3 regions of the Duganella sp. S19_KUP01_CR8 genome follow, and region 1 is predicted to be linked to each of the others. Evidence: predicted binding sites of a transcription regulator. Region 1 holds the regulator's gene; each other region holds the start of a gene.
What was found. Region 1 encodes LexA, which represses DNA repair genes until DNA is damaged. Its sites were predicted from a motif close to ACTGTATNNNNATACAGT; they were not measured.

Region 1 (3,273 bases):
CCAACGGTCTTCAGAGGACCGGTAGGCATGCGCACAGCAGCTTTTTCAACAGCGAAACCAGCTTTGGTCAGCGCTTCAGCGATGTCGAAGTTGGTGACGGAGCCGAACAGACGGCCGTCAACACCAGCTTTTTGCGAAACGGTCACGGTCATGCCGTTCAGTTTCTCGCCTTGAGCTTGAGCGGCAGCCAGCTTTTCAGCAGCAGCTTTTTCCAGTTCAGCGCGCTTGACTTCGAATTCAGCAACGGCGGACGCGGTAGCGCGGCGGGCCATTTTTTGCGGAATCAGGAAGTTACGTGCGTAACCGTCTTTAACTTTAACGACTTCACCCAGGTTGCCCAGGTTGACGACTTTTTCTAACAGAATGATTTGCATAGTTCTTCTCCAGGATCTTATCTAGACGACGCGATTAAGCGTGGTGCAGATCGGTGTAAGGCAGCAGCGCGAGGTAGCGAGCGCGCTTGATTGCGGTGTCAACTTGACGCTGGTAGTGCGCCTTGGTACCGGTCAGACGTGCTGGCATGATTTTGCCGTTTTCCTGGACGAAGTCTTTCAGGGTGTCGACGTCTTTGTAGTCAACTTGTTCTACGTTTGCGGCGGTGAAGCGGCAGAATTTCTTACGCTTGAACAAAGGATTCTGTTGCTTGCGCTTTTCTTTCAGCTTGAGCTTGTTTTTGTCGAACTTTTTACCGAATGCCATTTTAGGCTCCTGTATCTAAATTGAGCTGTCTGGGACAGCACTAAAATCAATGATGTGAAACACCAGGCTTTTGCTATTGCGATTCTTCTTGTTCAGAAAACCGTTGAACTGATACATGCCTGCCAGTGGCGCCTGACTGAAGCGGCCTGAAATCTCGCCCGCGGCAACCGCGGAAATTTCAAACTCGCTCAATCGGGCGATGCCTGCCTCGGTCTGCTGGGATCGGTGCTGGAGTACAGCGTTCACGATCGGCATGCCGGCCGGGGTGTAGCGCAAGGCGTCCCGTTCGGCGATCAAGGCAATAAACTGGAGCTGGTTCAGCTCGGTTCCTGGCAACAATTAGGCCGCAGGAGCAGCAGCAACTGCTGGAGCTTCGGTGCGATGCGATTTCGCTGCATCTTCACGTTGTACCGACTTCATCATCGGCGAAGGAGCGGTTTCCGCTTTCTTCATCTTGACGGTCAGGTGACGCAGCACGGCATCATTGAATTTGAAGGCGGTTTCCAGCTCGACCAGGGTCTCGTTGTCGCATTCGATGTTCAGGCAGATGTAGTGTGCTTTAGCCAGTTTCTGGATCGAGTAAGCCATCTGACGACGACCCCAATCTTCAACACGGTGCACGGCGCCGCCGCGGGTGGTTACCGAGGCTTTGTAACGCTCGATCATGGCGGGCACTTGCTCGCTCTGGTCCGGGTGGACGATAAATACTATTTCATAGTGACGCATGCAAACTCCCTTAAGGACTGTGAATATAGCCCACCCTGGCGTCAAGACAGGTGTGGGAAGAGGTAAGCCCGCGACTATATCAGCTTTTCCGGCAAAAGACAATCCGGGGTCAAGTCTGACATTCGGACACGGCCTCGACCGTAGTGCGGTGCTACGGTCGAGGCCGTGTCCGAATGTCAGACTTGACCCCACCATGAATTTATTTCGCGCTAAGCAACAAATTCCCTTGCATTTCGCTTCACACTGTACAAAAATACAGACTGTCTATATACACAGGCCTAAAGCACTCTATGATCAAGCTCACCGCAAGACAGGAACAAATTCTCAATCTGATCAAGGATGCCATCGAGAACACCGGCTTCCCGCCGACCCGTGCCGAAATCGCCAATGAACTGGGCTTCAAATCCGCCAACGCGGCCGAGGAGCATCTGCAGGCGCTGGCGCGCAAGGGCGCGATCGAGATCGCCGCCGGCACCTCGCGCGGCATCCGCCTGCTGGGCGTGCACGCCGAACCGGCCGCCTCCAAGGTGCCGGTGTCGCTGATGATGTCGCTGCCGCTGATCGGCCGCGTGGCCGCCGGCTCGCCCATCCTGGCGCAGGAAAACCTGGAGACCAGCTACAGCGTCGATCCGGCCATGTTCTCCTCCAAGCCGGACTATCTGCTGAAGGTGCGCGGCGAATCGATGCGCGACGCCGGCATCATGGACGGCGACCTGCTGGCAGTGAAAAAGGTGGACAGCGCCAAGAACGGCCAGATCGTCGTGGCCCGCATCGGCAACGACGTCACCGTCAAGCGTTATCGCAAGACCGGCTCCCTGGTCGAGCTGCTGCCGGAAAACCCGGATTTCAAGATCATCAAGGTCGATCCTGAAGCCGACGAGTTCGCGCTGGAAGGCCTGGCGGTCGGCCTGATGCGCAGCTGGCACTAAACGCCTAGCGCTTGCCGGCCGTCTCCGGCAGGTGCGACAGGTCGCGCGCGCTCAAGGCGATGTCGCCGCGCCGGCCTTCCCACGCGGCCTGCGCCAGCGTGACCGCGTCCGCCTGGCGCTTGGCATCGTCCGCCACCCGTACGAACACCTCGCTCATCAAGGTCTGGGCGGCATCCATTTCATCATCGCTCATCAGGTCGGCCAGGTCGGGAGGAATGCTCTTGCCTACCGGGAGCGCGGCATTGTAATTCGCAAGGAACTGGTCGTAGCAGCTGCGCCACGCGGCCAGCGCCTGCGTCACAGCAGGGCCGCCAGCCAGAGCCGGACGCATCGGGATGTTGGGAGGCTGGCAGTTGAAACGCGCCAGCGAAATATCGGCGCCGTCGTAGCGGCTGGTGTAGTACTCGATCTCGGCCTGGCGGGCCAGGCGGCGCGCCTGCTCGTCGGCGAAGGCGTTACTCGACAGCACGGTCAAGGCGAATACCCATGCTGCTCTCATAACGCCTCCTCCCGCTTAGCAAAATTGAAAGCTTAGATTATCACAACTCGGCGCGACGCTCAGCAAGCTTCCAGTGCGCAGGTGAAATCGTCCAGCAGATCGTCGGCATCCTCGATACCGACCGACACCCGTATCAGCGACTCGGCGATGCCCATCGACGCCCGGCGTTCCGCGCCCATCTCGAAGAAGATGGTGTGCGCCACCGGGATGATCAGCGTGCGCGTGTCGCCCAGGTTGGAGGCCGGAATCGCCAACTTCAAGCGGTTCAGGAAGTCGAAGCAGTCGATGCCGTCCTTCAGCTCAAAGCTCAGCAGCGAGCCGAAGCTGCGGAACAGTTCGCTGGAGATGGCGTGCTGCGGGTGCGACGCCAATCCTGGGTAGTGGACGGCGGCCACGCGCTCGTCCGCCTCCAGCAGCCTG
Region 2 (3,273 bases), on a different contig from region 1:
GTCATGCGCGCGCTTGGATTGAAATTCCAGGTTGAGGTGGCTACAGCAAAAAAGCCAGCGCAGCCACGGCCGTCGGCGCCAGCGCGCCGGCCAGCAGGCCGATAGCGCCTATCGATTCGTCCTGGAAGCCGCGCCGCAACAGCGATACGCCGGCCGGATTCGGCGCATTGGCGATCACCGTCAGGCCACCGCCGGCCACCGCGCCGGCCACCAGCATGTATTGCGACTGCGCCGAAATGCCCTGGATCAGCGAACCGAGATAGGTTAGCGCGGCGTTGTCGGTAATCGCCGTCAGGCCAAGCGCGCTGAAGAACAGCGCCACCGGCGGCAGGCTCTCGACGATGGGCTGCAACCACCACTGCTGCATGCCGCCCAACACCACCAGCCCGGCCAGGAAGAAGCCGACCAGCAAGCCCTCCTTGATGATCAGCGGATTCTGGTAGCGCTGGTAAGCCTGGGTGAATCCCAGGAACAGCATGAAGATGCCGAGGAACAGCACCGGGTGATGGCCCAGCACCACCACCGCCGCCAGGAAGACCAGATGGATCGCGGTGACCGTCAACGGCACGGCCGGCGCGGCCACGACGTCAGCCGACGGCGCGGCCGGCGCGCGCAAATGTTTGCGCAGCACGAAAGTGATCACGGTCGCGTTGATCAGCACCGCGATGGACGCCTTCCAGCCGAAATGCGTGGCCATGAAAGCGCTGTCCCATTGCCAGGTGCTGGCCACCATCAACACCGGCGGCGCGGCGTAGGCGGTCAGCGTGCCGCCGATCGAGACGTTGACGAACAGGACGCCCAGCGCGCCGTACTTCAGCCACTCCGGCATGCCGTCGCGGAAAATCAGCGGCGCCAGCATCAGCGCGGCCAAGGTCATCGCGGCCGGCTCGGTGATCAAGGAACCGGTCAGCGGCACCAGCGCCAGGCCGAACCACACCAGCGCCAGTTCGGCGCGCATCGGCAGCAGCCTGGCCAGCACCAGCAGCATGCGTTCCATGATGTCCAGCACCGGCCGCGAAGCCGCCACCACCATCACGGTGAACACGAACAGCGGCTCGGTGTATTGGCGCGATTCGGCGTACTGGATGGCGGCATCGCCTCCGCTCAGCAGCGCCATGGCGATAATCAGGATAAAGGCCCAGAAGCCGAACACCACTTCCACTTCGCCCAGCAGATGGAACAGGCCCGCATGGCGTGGATGTCGGTGCGACAGCACCTCGAAGGATTTGGCTGCGAAGGTGTGCAGCAGCGCCAGTCCGAACAGGATGGCGCCGACCAATTGTATGGTTTGCAAAGGAAGTCCTTGTTAAGTTGCCTGAGCTACATGGTACAGCATGGGGTGCACGATACAGATTGGCCTTGCCAAAAACGCCAACAAATAGTACTGTGTATTTATACAGTATTTGCGGTAAAATCAGTTTCATATCATGAACCGATCCGCCACCCCTTCCGCCACCCTCGCGCCCGAAGCCGTCCATCCGGCGTTATGGCTGGCGTCGCAACTGGCGCACAGCGCCACGCGCTGCGTCGACACCGGCTTTGCCGCCTTGTCGGCGCAGTTGCCGGGCGGCGGCTGGCCGCTGGGCGTGCTGACCGACCTGCTGGTGCAGCAGCACGGCATCGGCGAGTTGCGCCTGCTGCGGCCGGCCTTGCTGGGCCTGGGCAAGCGGCCCATCGTGCTGCTGCAACCGCCGCATGCGCCGCAAGCGCTGGCGCTGGCGGCCCTGGGGCTGGAGCCATCGCAGCTGATCTGGATACGCAGCGGCGCCAAGAGCGGCGACGCCTTGTGGGCCGCCGAACAAGTGCTGCGCAGCGGCTGTTGCGGCGCGCTGCTGTTGTGGCAAAACCATGCGCGCGGCGAAACGCTGCGCCGCCTGCATCTGGCGGCGCAAAGCGGGGACACGCTGTTCTGCATGCTGCGGCCGCTGGCTGCCGCGCAGGATGCCTCGCCGGCGCCGCTGCGGCTGTCGCTGCACACGGCGCCGGGCGGCATCAACATCGGCTTTGTCAAACGACGAGGACCGCAGCGCGACACCCCATTATTTTTGCCATTAACCCCATCGCTCTTACAACGCCATGCGCCTCTGGATCGGACTACACCTGCCACGGCTCCCGCTCGAAGTATTCTGCCCGCGCTGGTCGGATGACGGCTGCACCGTGGTGCTGGAGCAGGAGCGGGTAGTGGCCATGTCGGCGCTGGCGCGGCAGGCCGGCGTCGACGTCGGCATGCGGCGCGGCGGCGCGCTGATGCTGGCACCGCAGTCGCAGTTCCAGCAGCGCGCACCGCAGCGCGAGGTGGACGCGCAACAGGCGGTGGCGATGGCGCTGCTGCAATTTACGCCGCAGCTGGCGCAAGCGGAGGAGGCCACGCTGCTGCTCGATGTCGGCGCCAGCCTGCGCCTGTTCGGCGGTATCCGCGCGCTGTGCCGGCAGGTGTCGGCCAGCATGGAGGCGCTTGGTTTTACGGCCACGCTCAGCTGCGCGCCCACCGCGCGCGGCGCCTGGCTGCTGGCCCGCAGCGATGCCGGACGGGCCTTGACGATGGACGCGTTAGTGCGGCGCATGGACCGCTTGCCCAGCAGCCTGCTGCCTCCGGCTCGGCCCTACCTGAGCTGGTTCGAAGGCATAGGGTGCTTGACGCTGGGCGAGATGCGCCGCCTACCGCGTCCCGGCTTGCAGCGCCGCTGCGGCCGGGCCTTGTTGGATATGTTGGACGATGCCTACGGCGAACGCGCCGAGATGCATCGCTGGCTGGAAGCGCCGGCTAGCTTCAGCGCCAAGCTGGAATTGTTCGACCGCGTGGAGAACGCCGAAGCGCTGCTGTTCGGCGCGCGCCGCTTGTTGCAGCAGCTGACCGGCTGGCTCAGTGCGCGACAGTTCGCGGTCGAGCGCATCCGGCTGTTGCTGGAGCATGAACGCGGCAAGGTGGCCGGTCCTCCGACGGTGATCGACATCGTGCTGGCCGAGCCGACCTGGCGCGACGAGCACCTGGTGCGCCTGCTCAAGGAGCGGCTGGCCAAGCAGGTGCTGGATGCGCCGGTGATCGGCCTGTGCCTGGAGGCGCCGCAGGTGCAGCCGATGGCGCCGCCCAGCGATTCATTGTTCCCCGAGCCGGGCGGCAGCAAGGAGGACTGGCAGCGCCTGCTGGAATTGTTGACCGCGCGGCTGGGGCCGGACAACGTGCTGCAAGCGGCGCCGCGTGCCGATTACCGCCCCGAGCAGGCCAACGCCTGGGTCAGCGTGCAGGAAAAAATCCGGCCCGCCGACGCCCGC
Region 3 (3,273 bases), on a different contig from region 1:
CTCGATCGCCACCAGTTCGCCGGCGTCGAGCGCGTACAGTTTCTGGATCGGCTTCTTGCCGCGCGCCGGCGCGTCGACGCGGTACAGCGGCGGCCGGGCGATGCAGATATTGCCGTTGGCGATCAGGCCGGGGAAGTGCTTGAAGAACAGCGTCAATAACAAGACCTGGATGTGCGAGCCGTCGACGTCCGCATCGGACAGGATGCAGATCTTGCCGTAGCGCAGACCGCTCAGGTCCGGCATGGTGTCGGCGCTGTGCGGGTCGACGCCGATCGCCACCGAGATGTCGTGGATCTCGTTGTTGGCGAACAGGCGGTCACGGTCGGTCTCCCAGGAGTTGAGCACCTTGCCGCGCAGCGGCAGGATGGCCTGGAATTCCTTGTCGCGGCCCATCTTGGCCGAACCGCCCGCCGAGTCGCCCTCGACCAGGAACAGTTCGGTGCGGGCGACGTCGGTCGATTCGCAGTCGGTCAGCTTGCCCGGCAAAACGGCGACGCCGGACGACTTCTTCTTCTCGACCTTTTGCAGCGAGCGCAGACGCGATTGCGCCTGCTTGATGACCAGTTCGGCCAGCTTCTTGCCGTAGTCGACGTGGTGATTTAGCCACAGCTCCAGCGCAGGCTTGGAATAGGTCGAGACCAGGCGCACGGCGTCGCGCGAATTCAGGCGTTCCTTGATCTGGCCCTGGAATTGCGGGTCCAGTACCTTGGCCGACAGCACGAACGAGACGCGCGCGAACACGTCCTCCGGCAGCAGCTTGACGCCTTTCGGCAGCAGCGAGTGCATCTCGACGAAGTTCTTCACCGCGCCGTACAAGCCGTCGCGCAGGCCCGATTCGTGGGTGCCGCCGTTGGGCGTGGGGATCAGGTTGACGTAGGATTCACGCACCACGGCGCCTTGCTCGGTCCACGCCACCACCCAGGCCGCGCCTTCGCCCTCGGCGAAGCCTTCGGCGTCCGGGCCGGCGAACTGCGCGCCTTCGAACAGCGGGATCAGGGTCTCGCCGTCGGTGGCCTGGGCCAGCGCCTCGGTCAGGTAGCCGCGCAGGCCGTCGTTGTACTGCCAGACCTGCGATTCGCCGGTCTTGGCGTTGGTCAGCGTGACGGTGACGCCCGGCAGCAGCACGGCCTTGGAGCGCAACAGGCGCTGCAACTCGGTCTGCGAGATGGCGGGGGAGTCGAAATATTTGGCGTCCGGCCAGGCGGTGACGCGGGTGCCGGACTTCTTGCCGTCGCGCGGGGCGACCACGGAGGACAGCGGCTCGACCACGTCGCCGTGCTCGAAGGCCAGCTTGTGCAGGCCGGTGCCGTCGGGCTCCTTGCGCCAGACGGTGATCTCCAGGCGCTTGGACAGCGCGTTGGTGACCGACACGCCGACGCCGTGCAGACCGCCGGAGAAGGCGTAGGCGCCGCCCGAACCCTTGTCGAACTTGCCGCCCGCGTGCAGGCGGGTGAACACGATTTCCACCGTCGGCACGCCCTCTTCGGGGTGCAGGCCGACCGGAATGCCGCGGCCGTCGTCTTCGACGGTGATGCTGCCGTCGGCGTTCTGCGTGACGATAATGTTTTTGCAATGTCCGCCCAGCGCCTCGTCCGAGGCATTGTCGATCACCTCCTGGATGATGTGCAGCGGATTCTCGGTGCGGGTGTACATACCCGGGCGTTGCTTGACGGGTTCCAGGCCCTTGAGGACCCGGATGGATGCTTCGCTGTAGTCGGAAACTGGTTTTTTAGTGGCCATACGTGATCAAGCTTGTAATTTCGATACTGGGTTTATGTACAGTTTTATGCGGACGTTTGCGTATTCTATCCTCAACCGGGCGTAATCGCGGCAAAAAAACGGCGCGGGCCAATTTATACACGATGTTTACAACCCCGGCCCGCCTTTTTAGACCGTTTTTACGGCGCCGTCGATAAGCTGGCTGCTTGATCCAACCACTAAAAGAAGGACCGCTTTATGAAGAAATTGATACTTGCCGCCGCCGTCGTCGCTGTTTTCACGGGCACGCGCGCTGACGCCGAGGATGCCGCGCCCGCCGTCAAGCCGGACAATGAGACCAGCTTCAATGCCGCCGTGGTCAGCGACTATCGCTATCGTGGCATTTCGCAGACGCGCCTGAAACCGGCCGTGCAAGGCGGCTTTGATTACACCAACAACCCGACCGGCTTCTACGCCGGCACCTGGCTGTCGACCATCAAATGGACCAAGGACGCCGGCGGCGGCGGCGGCATCGAGTGGGATATCTACGCCGGCAAACGCGGCCAGGTCACGCCCGACGTGTCCTACGACGTGGGCGTGCTGACCTATGTCTATCCTTCGAACGAGCTGTCGCACGTCAGCGGTTTCGCCAACGCCAACACCACCGAGCTGTATGGCCAGCTGGGTTATGGTCCGGCTTATATCAAGTATTCGCACTCGGTGACGAATCTGTTTGGTTTTGTCGACAGCAAGAACAGCGGCTACCTGGACCTGGGCGCCAACATCGAGGCGGGCGAGGGCTGCACGGTCAACCTGCATGCCGGCCGCCAGAACGTTAAGCATAACGGCGCGGCCAGCTATAGCGACTGGAAGATCGGCGCTACCAAGGACTTCGGCGTGGTGACCGGCGCGCTGGCCGTGATCGGCACCAACGCCGACAAGACCGCCTACGCGTCGCCGGCCAACGGCAAGTTCCTGGGCAAGGCAGCGCTGCAGCTGACCATCAGCAAAGTGTTCTGATCGGACTCGCGCCGGTCATCGAAGGGGCGGCGCCTGGCGCGCGCCCCTTTTTTTACGTCCGCTGTCCGCGGAATACTTCGCTGTAGAGGTGGCGTACTTCCGGGGCGCACAGCACGTAGGCCGTCTTGCGGCAGCCCAGTTCCAGTTCGCTGTGGTGGGAGTGGTAGGTGCCGCGCTGGTCGAGTTCCAGCGTGTCGGCCAGGCGCGCGCCGGGGATTTGCGCGACGAACACCAGCAGGCATCCGGTCTGGTGGGGCGACAGCGGCTGGCTGCCGTGGGCAATGGTCACCAGTACGCGGGCGCCGGGATTACGTTCTTGCGCCCGTCGAAGGCGGGTCAGGAAGTCGGCGTGGCGGCCTTGCTCGATGTCGGCCGGGCGCACCAGCGCCACGATGACGGCCGCGCGGGCGAGCGCCGCGTCAGCGTCGTGGTGGGAGGCGTCAATCACCAGGTCATCGTACAGTTGCGGATCGTAGGCGCCGGGGTTGGGGCTGACCAGCAGCACGCGGCTGCCGGCAGCCACGCGCAGCATCGCCAGGTCTTCGGCCAGGTCGG

Region 2: imuA (translesion DNA synthesis-associated protein ImuA) is a predicted target of LexA. The motif match lies at 1,384-1,401, and genes of this name have one in related genera.
Region 3: V6M89_RS09300 (DNA topoisomerase IV subunit B) is a predicted target of LexA. The motif match lies at 1,766-1,783, and genes of this name have one in related genera.

The regions. Positions count from the first base shown of each region.
Region 1 covers NZ_JAQQPR010000012.1:150,429-153,701, forward strand. The annotation lists gene rplI (50S ribosomal protein L9) at 1-374, opposite strand, end outside; gene rpsR (30S ribosomal protein S18) at 409-699, opposite strand; gene priB (primosomal replication protein N) at 715-1,020, opposite strand; gene rpsF (30S ribosomal protein S6) at 1,039-1,425, opposite strand; gene lexA (transcriptional repressor LexA) at 1,716-2,354, shown strand; gene V6M89_RS14210 (hypothetical protein) at 2,359-2,853, opposite strand; gene V6M89_RS14215 (cystathionine gamma-synthase family protein) at 2,913-3,273, opposite strand, start outside.
Region 2 covers NZ_JAQQPR010000028.1:85,001-88,273, reverse strand. The annotation lists gene V6M89_RS24210 (addiction module antidote protein) at 1-105, shown strand, start outside; gene V6M89_RS24205 (putative Na+/H+ antiporter) at 41-1,294, opposite strand; gene imuA (translesion DNA synthesis-associated protein ImuA) at 1,428-2,147, shown strand; gene V6M89_RS24195 (Y-family DNA polymerase) at 2,077-3,273, shown strand, end outside.
Region 3 covers NZ_JAQQPR010000007.1:122,342-125,614, forward strand. The annotation lists gene V6M89_RS09300 (DNA topoisomerase IV subunit B) at 1-1,740, opposite strand, end outside; gene V6M89_RS09305 (TorF family putative porin) at 1,957-2,718, shown strand; gene V6M89_RS09310 (hypothetical protein) at 2,771-3,273, opposite strand, start outside.